Regions from separate parts of the Selenomonas sputigena ATCC 35185 genome, predicted to be linked through region 2. Evidence: riboswitches for the same ligand, from Rfam matches in the RefSeq annotation. Region 2 holds a riboswitch; each other region holds the start of a gene.
The links. Region 2 has a riboswitch for cobalamin ahead of SELSP_RS08975 (ABC transporter substrate-binding protein). Riboswitches for the same ligand answer to the same signal wherever they lie in the genome.

Region 1: it holds a riboswitch for cobalamin, as region 2 does, so the genes downstream of both, SELSP_RS04605 (methylmalonyl-CoA mutase family protein) here and SELSP_RS08975 (ABC transporter substrate-binding protein) in region 2, are expected to answer to the same signal.
Region 3: it holds a riboswitch for cobalamin, as region 2 does, so the genes downstream of both, SELSP_RS06135 (TonB-dependent receptor plug domain-containing protein) here and SELSP_RS08975 (ABC transporter substrate-binding protein) in region 2, are expected to answer to the same signal.
Region 4: it holds a riboswitch for cobalamin, as region 2 does, so the genes downstream of both, SELSP_RS06980 (ABC transporter substrate-binding protein) here and SELSP_RS08975 (ABC transporter substrate-binding protein) in region 2, are expected to answer to the same signal.

Annotation. Positions count from the first base shown of each region.
Region 1 is NC_015437.1:1,022,960-1,027,412, reverse strand. It holds gene scpA (methylmalonyl-CoA mutase) at 1-722, opposite strand, end outside; gene SELSP_RS04605 (methylmalonyl-CoA mutase family protein) at 722-2,920, opposite strand; cobalamin riboswitch at 3,154-3,327, opposite strand; gene SELSP_RS04600 (hypothetical protein) at 3,457-3,720, shown strand; gene SELSP_RS04595 (type I glutamate--ammonia ligase) at 3,776-4,453, opposite strand, start outside.
Region 2 is NC_015437.1:1,942,303-1,946,755, reverse strand. It holds gene SELSP_RS08985 (pyridoxal-phosphate dependent enzyme) at 1-266, opposite strand, end outside; gene SELSP_RS08980 (nucleoside/nucleotide kinase family protein) at 604-1,188, shown strand; cobalamin riboswitch at 1,405-1,597, shown strand; gene SELSP_RS08975 (ABC transporter substrate-binding protein) at 1,900-3,144, shown strand; gene SELSP_RS08970 (FecCD family ABC transporter permease) at 3,170-4,210, shown strand; gene SELSP_RS08965 (ABC transporter ATP-binding protein) at 4,207-4,453, shown strand, end outside.
Region 3 is NC_015437.1:1,372,630-1,377,082, forward strand. It holds gene SELSP_RS06135 (TonB-dependent receptor plug domain-containing protein) at 1-1,601, opposite strand, end outside; cobalamin riboswitch at 1,769-1,947, opposite strand; gene SELSP_RS06140 (radical SAM protein) at 2,030-3,268, opposite strand; gene pth (aminoacyl-tRNA hydrolase) at 3,265-3,921, opposite strand; gene SELSP_RS06150 (C-GCAxxG-C-C family protein) at 4,312-4,453, shown strand, end outside.
Region 4 is NC_015437.1:1,533,149-1,537,601, forward strand. It holds gene SELSP_RS06965 (energy transducer TonB) at 1-491, opposite strand, end outside; gene SELSP_RS06970 (ExbD/TolR family protein) at 495-908, opposite strand; gene SELSP_RS06975 (MotA/TolQ/ExbB proton channel family protein) at 905-1,543, opposite strand; gene SELSP_RS06980 (ABC transporter substrate-binding protein) at 1,580-2,563, opposite strand; cobalamin riboswitch at 2,744-2,920, opposite strand; gene SELSP_RS06985 (hypothetical protein) at 3,067-3,468, opposite strand; gene SELSP_RS06990 (DNA-deoxyinosine glycosylase) at 3,966-4,453, shown strand, end outside.

The DNA of each region.
Region 1 (4,453 bases), 920 kb from region 2:
GAAATGCTGTTGAACTTCGGCATATATTTCGTCGTGTACTCGAAGATATCGCCGATGATGCGCATCGACATATCCGGCGGATAGATGTACGTGTTGCGCACCATGAATTCCTTGAGGATGTCGTTCTGAATCGTACCCGCCATGATCTTCTTGTCAACGCCCTGCTCGACGCCCGACTGGATGAAGAAGGCGAGAATCGGCAAAACGGCGCCGTTCATCGTCATGGAAACCGACATCTGGTCGAGCGGAATGCCCGAGAAGAGGATGTTCATGTCGAGCATTGAGCAAACCGAGACGCCCGCCTTGCCGACGTCACCGATGACGCGCGGATTGTCGGCGTCGTAGCCGCGATGCGTCGGCAGATCGAAGGCGATGGAAAGACCCTTCTGACCGGCCGCAAGGTTTCTGCGGTAGAAGGCGTTCGATTCCTCCGCCGTCGAGAAACCTGCGTACTGACGCACCGTCCACGGACGGAAAACGTACATCGTCGAGTACGGTCCTCTGAGGCACGGCGGGATGCCGCTCGCAAACTCCAAGTGGTTCATATGATCGTATTCATCGTGATTGTAGAAAGGCTTGATGGGAATCTTCTCCATCGTGCTCTCCATCAGCGAGTCATAGCTCATGCCCGTCGAAGCTTCCAAGCGTTTGCGCCAATCCGCCTCTTTATGAGCAGGCGCACCCTCAAGGTTGATTTTCGTGAAATCAGGGTTCTGTGCCATCACTGAATCATTCCTTTCTTCTTCTGCAGCATCTGCAGTGTCTTGTAGCAGTTGGCACGCACGGAAATGAAGTCATCCACGCCCGCTTCGCGATAAATTGGCTCCAAATCCTTCGGCGCAGCGCCCGCGAGGAAGATCGTAGCCGCAGGCAATGCCGCGCGCAGTTTCGGCGCGAGCTCGGGCACAATTTCCGGATACGTCGGATCGGTCGAGCAGATGACGACAGCGTCAGCACCCGATTCCTTCGCAGCGGCAGCCGCCTCATCCGTCGTCTTGAAGCCGTCGTTCAACAGCACTTCAAAGGCACCGACCTGCAGGAAGCTCGTCGAGAAATCCGCGCGCGCCTTGTGCTGAGGAATGGGTCCCATGTTCGCAAGGAACACTTTGACATTATCACCGTTGTGGCTTGCGCGGTACTCCTCCGTGATGCGGCGCAGCGCTTCGTAGCGCTCACTCCAGCGGTGCGCTTCAATTGCCGTGATCTTCTCGGCTGCCTCGCCCGTCTGCAAGGCCTCGCGAAGCTCCGCAATCGTCGCACCGGCCTTCGCTGCCTTGACAGCCGCTTCCGCTTTCTCACCCTTGCCCGCATTCTTCAATGCTGCAAGGCATTCCTTCTTGAACGCTTCGTCCACATCAGCGAGATAGGCTTCGACATCCTTCTTGCGCTTTTCCAGAAGTTCCGCCACATCCTCTGTGCGCGGATCAAGAAGCTGCTCTGTCATATTCGGATACATGTTATTTCCGACGATGCGATCCTTGCGCAGTTCGAGACTCTTGAACCGCGCTTCGAGCGTCTTACCGACTTCCTCCTGCACGTAGCCCGCTTCGAGAGCCTTGACGATACCGCCCTTGCCCTCGATCGTCTGGAATTCTGCCCAAATCTTTTCCTGAATTTCTTTCGTCAGCGTCTCGACTGCCCAAGAGCCGCCCGCCGGATCGATCGGCTGCATGAGGCCGAATTCTTCCTGCAGCATGATCTGCACATTGCGCGCGATGCGGCGCGAGAACTCATCACCTTTGCGAATCGGCTCATCGAACGGAGCGTTCTCAAAGGAGTCAAGTCCGCCGACGACACCTGAGAAGATCTCCGTCGTGTTGCGCAACATGTTGACGTAAGGATCGTAAACCGTCTTGAAAAACAATGCGGGACGTGCATGTACGTGGATGCGCTGCGCCTCTTCTCCGCCGCCGAACGCCTTGACGATCTGCGCCCAAATCGGGCGAACCGCACGAAGCTTCGCAATCTGCAGGAAGAAGTTCGCGCCCATCGAGAAGCCGAACATCATCTGCCCTGCCGCCTCGTCGACCGTAAGCCCGCGTTCCATGAGGGCACGCAGGTAAGCGACACCGACGGCGAGCGTCGAGGCAACTTCCTGCACGTCGTTGGCGCCGCCGCGCGAAACGGCATCGCTGCGCACCATGATCGTCTTGAGATTCGGCGCATACTGCTTCGCCCAGAGAGCAGCCTCCGCCATTTCATCGTAGAGCTGGGGCAGCGAAGCGTAGTTCTCGCCGCGCTGAATCAACTCGCCCAAGGGATCTGCTCCCACGAAGCCGCCGAGCTTCGCGAGATCACCGCCGTCAGACTTGACGGACGCAGCGACGAGAGACAGCATCGGCAGGGACGACGCGCCCGCATAGATATAGAGCGGATGCTGGTCGAGCTTCAAACCGTTGAGCGTCGTGTGCATATCCTCGACCGTCGTAATATTGCAGCCTTCATCACCGATTTTTTCAGCGTCCTTGGCATCCTTGTTGAGGAGCGTCGCCGAATCGAGGCGGATGTTGTAGATCGTCGATCCCTTCTCCACTTCACGGTGCAAGAGTTCGTTGTTTTCCTCGGGCAGCGTCTCATCGCACGACTGCGCGATGCCCCAGGGCTGTTCGATATAGCCGTTCGGACGCACACCGCGCAGGAAGTTGTCCATGCCAGGGAAGTCCGTCCTCGGCAGGATCTCGTCCGTCATCTTGTGCGTATACATCGGCTCGAAGGTGATGCCCTCGTACGTTTTCGTGAACATCTTTTTCTCGAAGGGCGCCCCCTTCAAGAGTTCGACGCATGCCTCTTTCCACTCGTCATACGTCGGCGGTTCAAATTCGTCGAGCGGCACATCGGGGAAACTCGTTTGCTGTTCGGCCTTCTTCAAGATGGCCTGCAGGTCAAGATTCTCGTCCTGACCCTTTGTCTCATTGCTCATATTTCCACAGCCTCCCTTGAAATAATACGGAATACAACAAAAAGCCGCCCTGCAGTCGAGGGCGGCTTCGTCATTTTCGTGAACAGGCTTGCAGGAAATCTCTTCTGCACATCATGTCCGTGCAAAGTGCATTTTCCAATAAAAAATCCGGTGCAAATCTGCGCCGGAGAGCCTGCCGTGAAATGACAAAATCCCCTACCCATCGCTCGCAGGTACCAGCGCAAATCGCGCTGACGGTGATGTCAAAACAGGCAGTTCTCCTGGCTCAGATTCATCGTCCAATCATGCCTTCCCAGAGATTTCTCCAGTGGCCTTTTATGAAGGACTCCTCTTACAGTGGCGGGACCGCTCCGGCTTCTACCGAATTCCCTATTAAGTCTTGCGACACCTGTCTCCAACAATATGTTGTTTTCATCTTTATATTAACTCTGTTTATTGGGGATTGTCAATACTCCCGAAGTCTTTTACAATAAAAATATGGTTTGATTCTGCATAGATTTTCTACGATTCTTCAAAATTGCACAAGGAGACACCGCATGATCAAAGTTCATGGATCCGTCATCATCGAGCAGGGCGTGACCTTCGCCATCGTCGTCGTCAAACCCCACGTCACGCAGTACACGGCTCGCGCCGTATCGTTCCGCAATGAGATCGCCCCCTTCTTCCGCAACATGCCCATCATCCTGATGTCGCAGGACAAGGACGGCAATCCGCGCTACTATGGCAGAAAGGACATCGTCGATTTTCTAAAGACGGTCAAGGTCGAGCAGATTCCCTGGAAGACGTACCATATTTATTGAGAAACGTAATTGCCGCCAAAAAGCGCCCGCGAAAGCGCTTTTTGGCGGCAAGCCATCAGATCATATTCTTGATATAGGCATCATAAAGCGCCTTGAGTTCCTCGATCTTGTCATACATCTCCACCTGCAGACCCGATGCCACGGCGTAATCGCCTTCGTTCAAAGCCTTGATGAGAAGCGTGAACAGAGATTTTTCGTCGATGCTGTCCTTCGCGAGATACGAGCGAATGCCGTTGATCTTGTTCCAGTTGTAGGAGTCCTGATCCGTCACGAAGGTCGCCTGCACTTCCTTTGCCTTGCGCACGATGTCGCGATTCTCAGGAATGATGCGGCTGATGAGTTCCGTCTTCCAGCGCAGGAGAGCGCCCGCCTTGAATGCCTCGATGATCTGCGGACGCAGAGCGCCGCCCACCGTGATGGCGGCAACCTTCTCGGGATGATTCTCAAACCCCTGCATATTTTCCCAAACCGTCGCCGGCGGCGCGCCGAAGAGGCGGTTTCTTTCCTTTTCGGTGTAATCCTCGAAGACATCGACCTCGCTGCGATAAGCGCGATCCTTTTCAAGATAGAAGCCTTCCTGCCCCGCTTCCTTGGAAAGTTCTGCCAGAAGTTCCTCCGTCGTATGGTGAATCGAGGTCTTCACACCGTCAAGCACTGCAGAATAGACCGCAGCCAAAACAAGGTATATATTGGAATACGGATTGCAGGCGCGCAGTTCGAAGCGCGTCGCATA
Region 2 (4,453 bases):
CCGACGTGGTGGATCTCATTGATCAGCGTGTAAGCGCCGCGATCCTTGAAGGATCCGGTCGGCAGAAGGTTCTCCGTCTTCAGCAGATACTCGATGCCGTCAATCTTGATGCTCAAAAGTTCGGTGTGCATGTGTCCGATCGTGACTTCATGCACAGTCTCTTCGTTGGCCGCCTTGTTCAGATGGAACATGCCGCCGCATTCGCAGCGATAGTTCATCGAGCTGATGGGATATTTTTTTTTGCACTTTTCGCAGTAAAAATACACGGAGCATCCCGCCTTTCGTCATAACATCCGATTTTTCTGCTCAGTATCTTGTCGTCATGGATATATTCGCTTTTTCCCGCGCATTTCCTTTTCCTTTGTAAATTTTCCTGTATTTCAATCAGAAATTTTAAGCGAAAAATAAGGACGGCTTTTTGTTTCTCCAGAGAAAATATGGTTGGCAAAGGAGAAGAAATGATGTATGATAGCATATGAGAGGTTTTTATGATTTTTATCTTTTTGCTGTAGGGACAGCTTTTTTGATATAAGGAGAACGAGGAGGGGCGGCCCTCTTTTTCTTTTTCGCCGGCCGTGCAAACGGCTTTCTTAGGAGAGGATTATGACAAATAAGATTTATGCGCTGGTCGGGCCGCACGCTTCGGGCAAGACGGTGCTGATCGGCAAGCTCATGCAGATGGGGATACATTACATTCCTTTATATACGACGCGGAAGCCCGGAAAGATTGATTCCGATACGAGATTTTACCGCTTTGTCGGCAAGGCGGAATTCTTCAAGCAGGAATTCATTGTGCACGTCACATATAAGGGCGACTATTATGGCGTCTTGAAAAAAGACGTTCTTTCGGCGCTGCAGGAGCATAAGATCAGCCTTGTGATGTTGGAGGCGAATGGCGTCAAGCAGCTCTCGCGCCTTTTGAAAGAGAATTTCGAAACGATCTTCCTCATGGTCGACTATGTGACGCTCGTCGAGCGCATGATTCGTCTCGGACATAAGAATAGTGAGATAAAGTATCATTTGGAATATGCGGAAAACAACAGTGAGTTTGACAACTGGAAGGACGCCACGCATGTCGTGAAGATCCGAAATGTGGCGAATCCGGGGACGGCGTTCGATCAGATCTTGGCAATCATGGGATTGATGCGTCTTCTGCCGCCGGAAAAGCTCAAGGAATGTGTGCAGTAAAGGGGCAGCCTGCAAGGGCTGCTTCTTTATTTTTCAGAGAAATTTACCATGAAAGTCCAAGAAGTCAAGCCGTAGGCGCAGACTGATTGGCTCTTTCATGTAAGGGCGGCGCACAATGTCCACGAAGTGGACGTTTGTGCGTGTAGTTTACACTGCCAACAATATTATGCTTTTTGATTGACACGTTAAAGGCCTCATGTTATCATATAATAAAAATTTCATATGATTGAATTAGGTGTCTTTGGACTTAATAGGGAATTTGGTATAAGCCAAAGCGGTCACGCCACTGTAACAGCGAGCGACTTTGCAGAAGAACGCATAGCGTTTTTAGTCACTGAGATCTTTCTTGGGAAGGCGCAAAGAAACGATGAACTGAAGCCAGGAGAACTGCCTGATTGACAATCGCCGATAGACCTGCGAGTGACGGGGATGGAGATTTTGTGTACATGGATGCTCATACTGTACCTGAGCTTATCAGGCATGGTGTCTTTGTGCAGACTAGATTAAAGTCCGGTTCCTTGGTGGAAACGGACTTTTTGTGTGGAGAAAAGCGGGAGGCTGGCTCATTGCGAATGCACCGCTGCCCGTGCATAGAGTGCATCGAACCGTGTATAACGAGTATGAGAAATACGAGCAGAATCGAAATCCGAAGTTGGAAGAGAGACTTTTGTGGGGGGGTGATTGCAGGAGCGAAAGACGATATGCGTTCGCTTGGATCCGGATCGACGGCGATCCGGCGGAATCTGTGAGAAGTTGTTTCGAAAGTTTAAGAAACGAGGTGTTTTCATGTTTCATACAAAGAAGTATATTGTTTCCGTTGCCGTGGTTCTTCTTCTGCTGGTCAGCATGATCTTCACGGCCTGCGGAGGTTCCAGAGATGTGAAGAAGGATGCGGCGCAGAATGAAAAACCCATTGAGATTACGGATGTGACAGGACAGACGGTCACGTTGAAAAAGCCGGCAGAACGCGTCGTTGTGCAGTGGAGTGCTTCGGGCGGTGCGTTTATGACGATGGCGGCACTGACAGGCAAGGATGTTGCCAATATCATCGTTGGAATCGATCCATATTTGAGCAAATATCGTACCGATATGTGGAATCATTTCAAAGCAGATCTTCCGGAACTGGAAAAGATTCCTCTCATCGGCGCCGTGAATGAAAAGACCTTCGATACGGAAAAGGTGATTTCCCTGAATCCGGATGTCATCTTTATCCCGTTGAATATGAAAGATCAGTACGAATCCGATGTGAAGCCGAAGATCGATGCAGCCGGAATACCGACCATTTATATCGACTATCATGCGGAGAAGCTTGAAAATCATCAGCGTTCGATTGAAGCCATCGGCAAGGCGTTGGGCAAAGAGGAGCGCGCGGAAGAGCTCAAAAAGTTTTATACGGAACACGTGACAAAGGTTACCGATCGCATCAATAAGATCAACAAGCCGAAACCGACGGTTTATATCGAGACGGGCAATGAAGGGCCAGAAGGATTTGGCACTGCATACAGCAACAAGGTTGCATGGGGCGCATTGGCAACAGTGTGCGGCGCCGATCTCATTACAAAAGATGTAGTCGCGTCGGCGGGGCCTGTCAATCCCGAATTTATTCTGGAAAAGGATCCCGACATCATCATGATCATGGGTTCCTATTGGCCGAAAAAGGCTACCGCCATGCGTCTCGGATTTGATACGAACGAAGAGCATTCTCAGGAGCTCTTGAAGGCGTTTACACAGCGCGATGGCTGGGACAAGTTGAAAGCGGTCAAGAACAAGCAGATTTATTCGGCTCATCATGGACTGCCGCGTGAGGTCTACGACTGCGCTGTCTTCGAGTATCTGGCAAAGACGTACTATCCCGAAGAGTTCGCAGATGTTGATCCGGAAGGCACGCTCAAGGAATTCTACGAAAAATTCCTTCCGTTCTCCTATGGGGGAATTTGGTTCATGCATTTGAATTAGGAAAGGGCTTAGCATAGTGGAAGAGATGAAGGACCATTTTGACTACAAAAAGCAGAGTTACCGCAGAATCATCTTTATTTTGCTCGGGCTGCTGATTTGCGCGATAAGTTTTATGACCGACGTGATTGTAGGCCCGGCCTCGCTCACGCCACAGGATGTTTGGATGGCGGTGATACAGGCTCCGGAGGTTTCCAAAAACGCCGATGTCATCGTTTGGTCGATTCGGCTTCCGACGGCCGTCATGGCTTTGCTCGTCGGGGCTTCTCTGGGGATTGCCGGGGCGGGAATGCAGACGATTCTCGATAATCCTCTCTCCAGCCCCTATACCCTCGGCATATCGGCAGGCGCGGGATTCGGCGCCTCTCTCGTGATTGTGGTCGGGCTGAGCTCACTGGAGTTTCTAGGGGAATTCATGGTGCCGTTCGGTGCGTTTATATTCGCAGGACTGACGAGTTTCTTCATATACTCCATCAATAAGATTAAGAGCTTTTCCTCTGAGACAATGATCCTTGCCGGTATTGGCATGATGTTCTTGTTCCAGGCGCTTCAATCTCTGATGCAGTATATGGCAACGCCCGAAGCCCTCCAGAACATTGTTTTTTGGACGATGGGCAGTCTGTCAAAAGCAACTTGGATGAACATCTCCATTGTTTTCGTCGTGCTGCTCCTGATGCTTCCGCTTATGATGCGCGAATCGTGGCGGCTGACGGCATTAAAGCTGGGGGATGAAAAGGCCTCCGGTCTGGGGGTCAATGTCGAGCGTCTGAGAGTCAAAGTTTTTCTCTTCGTATCGATCATTACCGCAGTTGCCGTTTCTTTCGTGGGAACGATCGGCTTTATCGGCATTGTCGGACCGCATATTGCGAGGATGTTGGTCGGTGAGGATCAGCGGTATTTCCTGCCGCTCTCTGCGGTATGTGGAATGGCGATCTTGTCGCTGGCATCCATTGGCAGCAAGATGCTGATTCCGGGCGCTATGTTTCCGATCGGCATTGTGACGGCAATCATCGGAGTTCCCTTTTTCTTCTCGTTGGTATTGACTAGGAAAAGGAGTTATTTCAAATGATTGAAGTTCATGATCTGACCTTTGGATATTCCTCCGATTCCCAAAAGAATATATTGCGGGGGGTCGATTTCGTCGCTCAGACCGGAAAACTGACTGCTGTCATCGGAACGAACGGCGCCGGGAAATCAACGCTCCTGAAAACGATCATAGGAATCTTGTCGGGCAAAGGGGATATCCGGATCAACGGCAAGTTGGCTGAGACATATTCGTCCGAGGAGCTCAGCGGCACGGTAAGCTATCTGT
Region 3 (4,453 bases), 570 kb from region 2:
TTGAAGCGTTTCGTATATTCGATTTCAAATCCCGTATTGCGAAAATCGCCCTTGTTCACTGCGTAATTTTGCTGCGTAGCCGGATTCAGAGCCCAGCCAATCTTATTCTTCATATCCATATGATAGACAGCAGCTTTCCACAGATCATTGCCACGCCTAATCTTAATGCCGGTTTCATACGTCCAGCCGCTCTCAGGCTTAAGACCTGTCGGATTGAAATTCTTATACCGGAAGCTATCATCTACCGTCGGCATCTGAAATGCTTTGCCAACATTGATGTACCATGCTGTATTGCGATCGAATTGATAATTCGTCTGGAATTGCGGCATAAAGACGCTTTGATCCTCCTCGGGATCATTGATCCATTCACCACGCAGTCCGAGTGTGAAATTGAAACGTGGCGTGAATTGCTTGCTGTATGAAGCATAAAGCGCATTTCCCGTGCGCACAGCCGTACGCTCTTTCGCCGGCGTATCGATGCCCTCACGCTTATAAGAATAGCCCAAAACCAGCGAATCTTTTCCAATCTTCCAGTTCTTTTGCAAGTCGAAAATCTGACCATCCATCGTTGCGTTGCTGTCATTTTTTTGATTTTTGATATAGTCATACCCATCTACCTGACGATAGTTATAACCAAGAACAGCGTGGATGCCATTTTCTTTCCCTTGGTAAACCAGACTAGCTGTATGGCGGCGATCATTATAGCGATAATTATATTTCACCCCCGTAGGAACAAGAGTATTTCCTGACTTCCTGTACTGGATTCCCCCGCGGGTAATATCACCTTCCATATAGTTGTAGTTCAGAGATATTTCTTCGGTCAGTTGTGCGATGAGTCCCACACGGCTTTTCTTTCCCTTGCCGACCCACCAATCAACCCATGAGATCTTATCAATGCCAAAGCCGTTGGAATGCGATAGATCCTTTGACCACTCACGACTCACATCGACGATGATACGATCTCCCATATAGGTTGCTTCACTTTTCTTGAAATAATTTCCAACCGTTTGATTTATTTGAAATTCTGGTTCTCCCTCCTTCGGCTTCTTCAAAATGATATTGATAACACCGCCCATAGCCTCGCCGCCGTAGAGTGTAGATGCAGCTCCCTTGACGATCTCGATGCGCTCGACCATCGCGGCGGGTATATTTTCAGTACTCGGGTAATTCTTGAGATTCATCGGCACGCCGTTGACCATGACGAGCGTACCCCTGTCATAGCCGCGCAGCGTGATGCGGCCGGCAGCAAAGCCGAAATCCTGCCCTGCCTCGCCATAGGATGTACTCGTTGAGCCGATCTGCTGGTCGATCGCCTCGAATACGTTGCGATAGCCCGCTTTTTCAATATCCTTCGCTGTGATGATTGTCGTCGTCGCGGGCGTATCGAGATCACTCTTTCGCCTGCGCTGCGCCGTCACGAGCGTATCGGGCAGATCATGACCGCCGCTTTCTGCAGTTTCCGCACTTTGTTCCTGCACCTGCGTCGTTTTCGCTGCCGCCTTTCCTGCCGCCGCATTTTCCGCCGCATACGCCTCGCCTGCAAAGCTCACGCCCGCGATTGCCGCAAGCACCGCCCATGTCAGATGTTTCTTGCCTTTCATCTACATCACCCTTTCCCAAAATAAAGCGCCCCTCCTGCAAAGCAGAAAAGGCGCATAAGGGCGGTGCAAAAAATTCCCGGCAGTTTCGCCGGGAGGATTGCGTTCGTGCAACCGAAGAAACGCCAAACGGCGCTTCCTTAATCCCCTTCCCATCACTCGCAGGTCAAATGGCGATTGTCCATCAGGCAGTTCTCCTGGCTCCAGCTCATCGCGCACCTGCGCCTTCCCAGGGCATTGCCCCAGTGACATTCCTTGCAGGCTGGCTCGCTGTTACAGTGGCGGGACCGCTCCGGCTTCTACCGGATTCCCTATTAAGTCTTACGACACCTGATCCAACGATATAAAATTTCTATAACAGGATAACACTGATTTATCCCTATGTCAAGAAAATAAATTCTATAGGAATCATTCTTATTATGGAAATTTCTCTATTCAACATAGTGGCTGAAACTGCCGATGACGAGTTGCGGAAACTCCCTCTTGAGCCGTTCCAAAAACTCTCTAGCGCCGACCGCCTCGCCCTGCGCTTCGGGCATAATTTCAAGGAAGGCGTCGGGATCGACATTGAGGTTGCGCACCTGCACCATGTTGACGGGCAATTCGCAAAAGAAGCCGCGCCACGCTTCGAGTTCTTCGGCGCGGTCATTAAAGCCCGGGAAGAAGAGCATATTGAGCGACACATATACGCCGTGCGAAAGCGCGTAGCGGATCGACTCCTTGACGTCGGCGAGCGTGTAATTGCTGCGGTAGTACGCCGCATAGCTCTCCTCGATGGCGCTGATGATGCTCACACGCATGGAGTCAAGACCGGCATCGACGATCTTTCGGATGCCCTCAGTATAGCCGGCATTCGTGTTGATGTTGATCTGCCCGCGCTTCGTCTCAGCGCGAATCAGGCGCTCGGCTGCCGCAATCGCATCCGCCGCAAGCGATGGCTCGCCCTCGCAGCCCTGTCCGAAGCTCACGATGGCGTCGGGCGCAGTCGAAAGGTGGTAGATGCCGACCTGCGCGATCTCCTCGGGCGTCGGGCGGAACGCGATGCGGCTCTGCGGCGAAGGACAGCACTCGGCGGGCTGCAGGGAGATGCAGCCGAAGCAGTTCGCGTTGCAGACAGGCGACGTCGGTATGCCCGCTTCCCAGCGACGGTAAAAGAGATTCTGCGCCGTGCAGCAGTGCCACTTCAAGGAGCAGCCCGCCACCTGCTCGACGATGCGGTTGCCCGGCAGATCCTTCTCGACGCGGCGCACGAGTTTCTTGAGCTCTCGCGTGTTGTAGTATACGGGATCCCACTTCGTATTCTCATCCGTATAGAGAGCCGCCGCATAGAGATCATCCTTATAGAGCACGACAGCCGTATAACCGTAGAGAGCGAGCCTTTCAGCCCCTTCCTCTCGCTGAAAGGCAGGAAGAAAGAGTCTCGTGTAGCCTGCAGGCAGGATGGCGGCGACGGCGCGTCCCGCCAGAGGCAGCATTTCGCCAGTCGCCGTCATTCCCATCGCCGCGCGATCGGGCAGGAACATCAAGTCCGCCGACTCGGGCAGCGGAATGAGATCGGCAGGAGTAAGCGGCAAGAGCGTATTGCCCGAGCGCCCCAGTCCCGCGATGCCCGGCGCATCGAAGATCGCCCCATCCTCATCGGCGTAAAGCGCACGTATTTCCGCCTTCATGCTTCGCCCTCCTGCCTCTCGGCCTGCGGTACAGCGCTGCTTTTCTCCGCGCTTTCCCTCTCCTGCGCTTCCTGCTTTGCCGCCTTCTTCCTGCGCGGGTTGTAGCGGTTCATCGCCATGTCGATGCCATCCGTCACGATGCACTCGACGGCGGGCAATAAATAAGAAATCGCCTCTTGAATCTTCGGCGCGTCGTCTGCGGGAAACGGCGCAAGCACATGCTTGACGACCGTCCAACCGGGCAAGGGTCGCCCGATGCCAATGCGCACGCGCGAGAAGTCCTCCGAACCGATGTGCGCGAGAAGCGACTTGATGCCGTTATGACCGCCCGCGCTTCCCTTGCGCCGCAGACGAATCGTGCCCGCTGCGATGTCCATGTCGTCGTGCGCGACGATCAAATCCTCAGGAGCGAGCTTGTACCAATCGAGCAGAGGGCCTACCGCGCGTCCGCTCTCATTCATATAGGTCAAAGGCTTGACGAGCAGCACCTTCTGTGCGCCGATGCGCCCTTCGGCTGTAAGCGCGTTGAACTTCTCACGCCAAGCATCGACACCAAGTCTTTCAGCCAAGGCGTCGACAAGCATAAATCCGACATTGTGCTTCGTACGTGCATACTCCGCCCCAGGATTTCCGAGGCCGGCAATGATCTTCATCGTATTCCTCCGAATGTTTCTAAAGGAATCGCTGATAAAATGAAGTTGCCCAGATTTGCACAGATACGCTGTTCCTGTCTAGGAGACAAACCGCAGGCGTAGCAGTGGCTACGTCGAGGATTTGTCGACGACGAGAGGACAGTGTAGATGTGTGAAGATGGGTAGCTGAATTTATCAGTGCTTCCTTAAACCTCGCCGCAAAACGCTGCGGCAAGTCTGCTACCACGATTCTACCGTATGAAATGCGCCTTGTCAAAACAACCTTTGCGCACGAGGAAAAAAGCGGGTAGAATAAAGGAAGCGCTGATAAATAAGGTCGCGCAGATGTGTGAAGATGGGCGGCTGAATTTATCAGTGATTCCTATAGAAAATGCAAGGAGGAAAATCATCATGAATCATCATCTAGAAGAAGCAAAACTTCTACGACAGGAGCCGGGCGGCCGTCACTACAACTGTGCGCAGTCGCTCCTCGTGCCCTTTGTTGCCGAAATCGGCATGGAAAAAGAAGAAGCCGACGCTCTCGGCGCGTTCT
Region 4 (4,453 bases), 410 kb from region 2:
TCCGAGCGAAGGCTCGCCTCGATGCGCTCCTTGGGCGGCGGAGGAGGTGGCGGGGGCGGCGGCTCAGGCGGTGGCTCAGACTGGCTGACTCCCGTCCCCGTGCCGCCCGTGCCCGGCCCCTTGCCATCGCCGATGCCCGTGCCGACGCCTTTTCCTTCACCGCCTTGTCCCAGTGGATTGCCCGCACGCGCTTCTCGCTTCTGACTCGGCTTATCCGACTCTTCGGGAGGCTTCTGATCGATCGGAGGCAAAGTCTTGTCGGGTATCACGACCTCGTCGACGGCCGGCGCCGCTTCTACCTGCGGCGGCGAGCCGCCGCCTTCGCTTCCCTCATCCTGCGCCTCGTCATAGATGACGACCTCGACGTTATCGCTCTTCTCTTTCATCGTCGCCATGGAAAAGACGCCGACAGCCGCCGCGATAAAAAAGATGATGAGATGCACACCGAGAGACGCGAGGAGAGCCTTGTACTTATCTCTCGTATTCTCCATACGTCACTTGCCCCCTGCACTTTCGCCGGCAAGTCCGAAACGCGTGATGCCCGCCCCCTTGAACTTGTCGAGGAGCGCATAGACCATGCCATAGTCAATGTCCTGGTCGGCGCGCAGCACGAGGGAGAAGTTGCCGTTTCTCGCATTCTCCGCCTTGGCGCGCTCAAGAAGCGTCTTTTCCGCGATGGGCTGATCCTCAAGGAAAAGGCTGCCGTCCTTCTTCATCGTGACGACATAAGTCACGCGCATCTGCGTTTCCACGTTTGCCGCCTTCGGCATATTGACGTCGACAGTCTTGAGATTCACCATGTAGAGCGTGCTGAGCATGAAGAAGACGAGAAGGAAGAACATGATGTCAATCATCGGGATGATGATGATCTCGGGCTTGTCGAAGCCCCTCCTGTCCCTGAGCCTCATCGCGCCGCCCCCTCATTGGAAGAAAGCGCATCCTTCGCACCCTCGACAAGTGAGAAGCACTGCTCCATATCCGTCACAATGCTCTCAATGCGCTGCGTGAAGTACGCGTGCACGGAGAGTGCGATGATGGCGACACAAAGCCCCATGGCAGTCGCGATCAAAGCCTCGCCGACGCCGCCCGTGATCGCCGTCGCCTGTCCCGACTGAAGGTTGAACACGGAAAATGCCGAGATCATGCCGCTGATCGTGCCGAGAAGTCCCAGAAGCGGCGCCATCGTCACGATGACGCTCAAATAATAGAGACGCTTCCTAAGCTTCGACAGCACGATGCCCGACTGAATCTCCATGTAGGAGGAGACGCGAGACGAATCCTTCTTTACGAGCTTCATCGCCCCGAAAAGAATGTTGGCAAGCGCCCCGCGATGATCTTCGGCAAGTTTCCTCGCCCCCGCAAAATCATCGTTCGCCATGCACTGATAAAACTCCCGCGTAAAGGCGCGTCCTGTGTCCATGCGCGAAAAGTACATCGCACGCTCGATGCCGATCGTCACGACGAAGATCGAGCAAAGGAGCAGTACATACATGATGGAGCCGCCCTTGTGGAAAAACTCTATGCCTGTCATAATTGCGTCCATGAAAAAATCCTCCTGAAATTACATAAAAGTACTCTTCTATTCCACCGCCGAGAGATGCTCTTCACGCCCTTGGGCGAAGGCGTCTCCGTATGCGCAATAGGCGATTTCCTGCACGCCGAGCACGAAGTCCTGCGAACAGTTGTAGATGTAGGCTTCCGTCGGTTCTTCGAGGCGATGCTCGCGGATGGCCTTGACCGTTTGCAGGGATGGGTCGTCGAAGTATTCCTTGCGGAACTTGTCGACGTCGAATTTCCCATGGTCATTGTACGTCGGTACGAAGAGGATGTCTGGATTGATCTCGACGAGCTGCTCCTTCGTCATGACTTGCCCGTCGCGGATGCCGAGCGCCGACCTGCCGTTCTTCACGCCCGCATAACGGCAGGCGTCGTCAAAGCTGGAGCCGATGCCGCCATAACCCGACATCAAGGAAATCAAGACGACGGTCTTGCGCTCGCTCTCGGGGATGGCGCTGACCTTCTTCTCTATGCCTTTGAGATGCTCGTCCATCATCGCAAGGAGCTTCTCCCCGCGCTCGGACACGCCTGCCGCCTGTGCGAGAAGCACGATCGTCTCCTTGATCTCGGCGAGATTCCTCGCGCCCTTGCAGACGACGACGGTAAGCCCCGCTTCACGAAGCGACGGCACGATGGCGAGATCCCCCCAGTCAGGCACGATGACGAGATCGGGCGAGAGTGCGACGAGTTCTTCCACTGTCGGATTGCCGACGCGCTTTTCCACCTTCTTCGCAAGCTCCACAACATTCGAACTTACGGGGTCATCGAGGAGGCCGTTTACCGCCGCCATATCCTCGGGCGGCACGAGACCGAGCATGACCTCGTCCGTGCTCATCGAAAGCGTGACGATGCGATGCGGCTTTGCCGGCACGGTGACGACCGTCCCTTGGCTGTCCGTGACCGTATAGCTTCCCGCACCGCCTTGCGCCGCCTCCGGCGCTGTACGGCACGCCGTCAGCAGCAGGCAAACGACGACTATGACTAGGACAAAGAAACTTTTCTTCAAACCCTTTCCTCCTCCCACCGCCTGTGACAGAGCTTCGATAGCGGTGAAATCCAACTTTCTGCGAGGAAAATCATCCATAAAAAAGAGCCTTCCTCCCTCGAAGAGAAAAGCTCCCTCCTGCAGCGGCACGAAGGCGCACACAGGCACAGAAGAATCCCCTTCCCATCGATCGCAGGTCAAACGGTGATTGTCAAGCAGGCAGTTCTCCTGGCTCGGTTCATCGCTCGGCTGCGCCTTCCCAGGACAACGCCCCAGTGACATCCTTGCAGCTTCGCTCCCCTCACAGTGGCGGGACCGCTCCGGCATATCCGGATTTTCTTTTAAACCCTTGCGGGTACCTGCTCCACAGCGGAGATTTTCCGCTGTCCTTCATGAAATTATGAATACACTGATTCACCGCCTATGCTACCGCAAAACTTATGGCTTGTCAATGCACTTCGGCGAGAACGACAAGGGGCTGCCTTTTGGCAGCCCCTTCGCTTCGTCTCTTATGAAAGCTATCCTCAGCCCAACGACTGCAGAAGCATCGCTGCACTCGCTCCGCTCGCAGCACCAGTTCGACCGTTCAACTCAGCTTCTTTCACGCCCCCAATGTGCTCTGTCCTCGTGCTGATGACCGTTGAATCCTTCTCGGCAGTCGTTGCCTTCGTCTTGTTCTCCGAAATGATTTCCGTCCCACGATAGACGGTGACGAGCACGGAACCGTCTGCCATCACCTTCGTCACGGTCGTCGTTTCTTCCTCGTTCTTATCGCCAGAATTTTCGCCGCGAGGCGCACCGCCGCCCGTTTCCATCTGCCGCAGGATGGCGGAAAAAGCATCCTGTGCCGCCTCGGACTTCTTCTTGTGCACCGCGCCTACAGCAGATGCGAGGCCATGTCCGCCAAGTTTCTCGATCATGTTCATAGAAAACACCTCCAATTTCTATGTCGAAAGAATCGGAGAATTCCTTAAGGCGCTTCCTTTTCGGGAATCTTCCCATGAATATTGGATGTGTGCTATAATATAGACGGTGCTACTACAACGGTGGCGGTCGATTCTTAGCCCTCCTTGGCGGTCAACGTCAGCCAATCATGCGGCGCGCTTTGCGCTTGCATTCTTGGGACGTTTTCGCATACGAGCCGTTTGCCAATCAGCCGCGCCCTTTGGACTTGCTTCTTGGACGGCTCAGCAGGGCGCTGCTTATAACCCTGTACGATTTTTTATCGTTGGTGTTTCTCGTTACGATTTGCATCGTAGCGTTAAAAGCGTAAGAATCCCCGCCTGCTCCGACAAAAGTTAGGCGGGGATTCTCAATCCTTTAAAACTGTCTCGGGCTGACCGTTACCAGTAGCACCCTTTCTACGCTTATTATACGACGTAAAGGCAGATTCGTCAAATTCCACTGCAAAGGAGTCCTGCTCATGCCCGCTTCTCCCTTCACCTGCGTCGGCTTTCCTCCGAGCATCGACGCAAACTGCACGCATATCATTCTCGGCTCGATGCCGGGCGCGGCGTCGCTCAGGGCGCAGCAATACTACGCCTACCCGCAGAATCGCTTCTGGCGGCTCATGGCGTATCTGTTGGAGGGCGGTGAGCCGCCGCAGGACTATGCGGCACGGCTTCAGATGCTGCTCCGCCACCATATCGCGCTTTGGGACTCCATCGCCTCGTGCGAGCGCGAAGGCAGCTTGGACTCAGCGATTCGCGCGGCAAAGCCCAACGACTTCACCGCGCTCCTCGCGCATTATCCGCGCCTCTCCACCTTCTGCCTGAACGGCGGCAAATCGGCCGATACTTTTCGCCGTGCCAACAAGCCACTTCTAAAACGCGACGATCTCACCTTTCATGCACTGCCCTCGACGAGCGCCGCCAACGCGCGCTGGCGCTTCGACGATCTCGCAAAAGTATG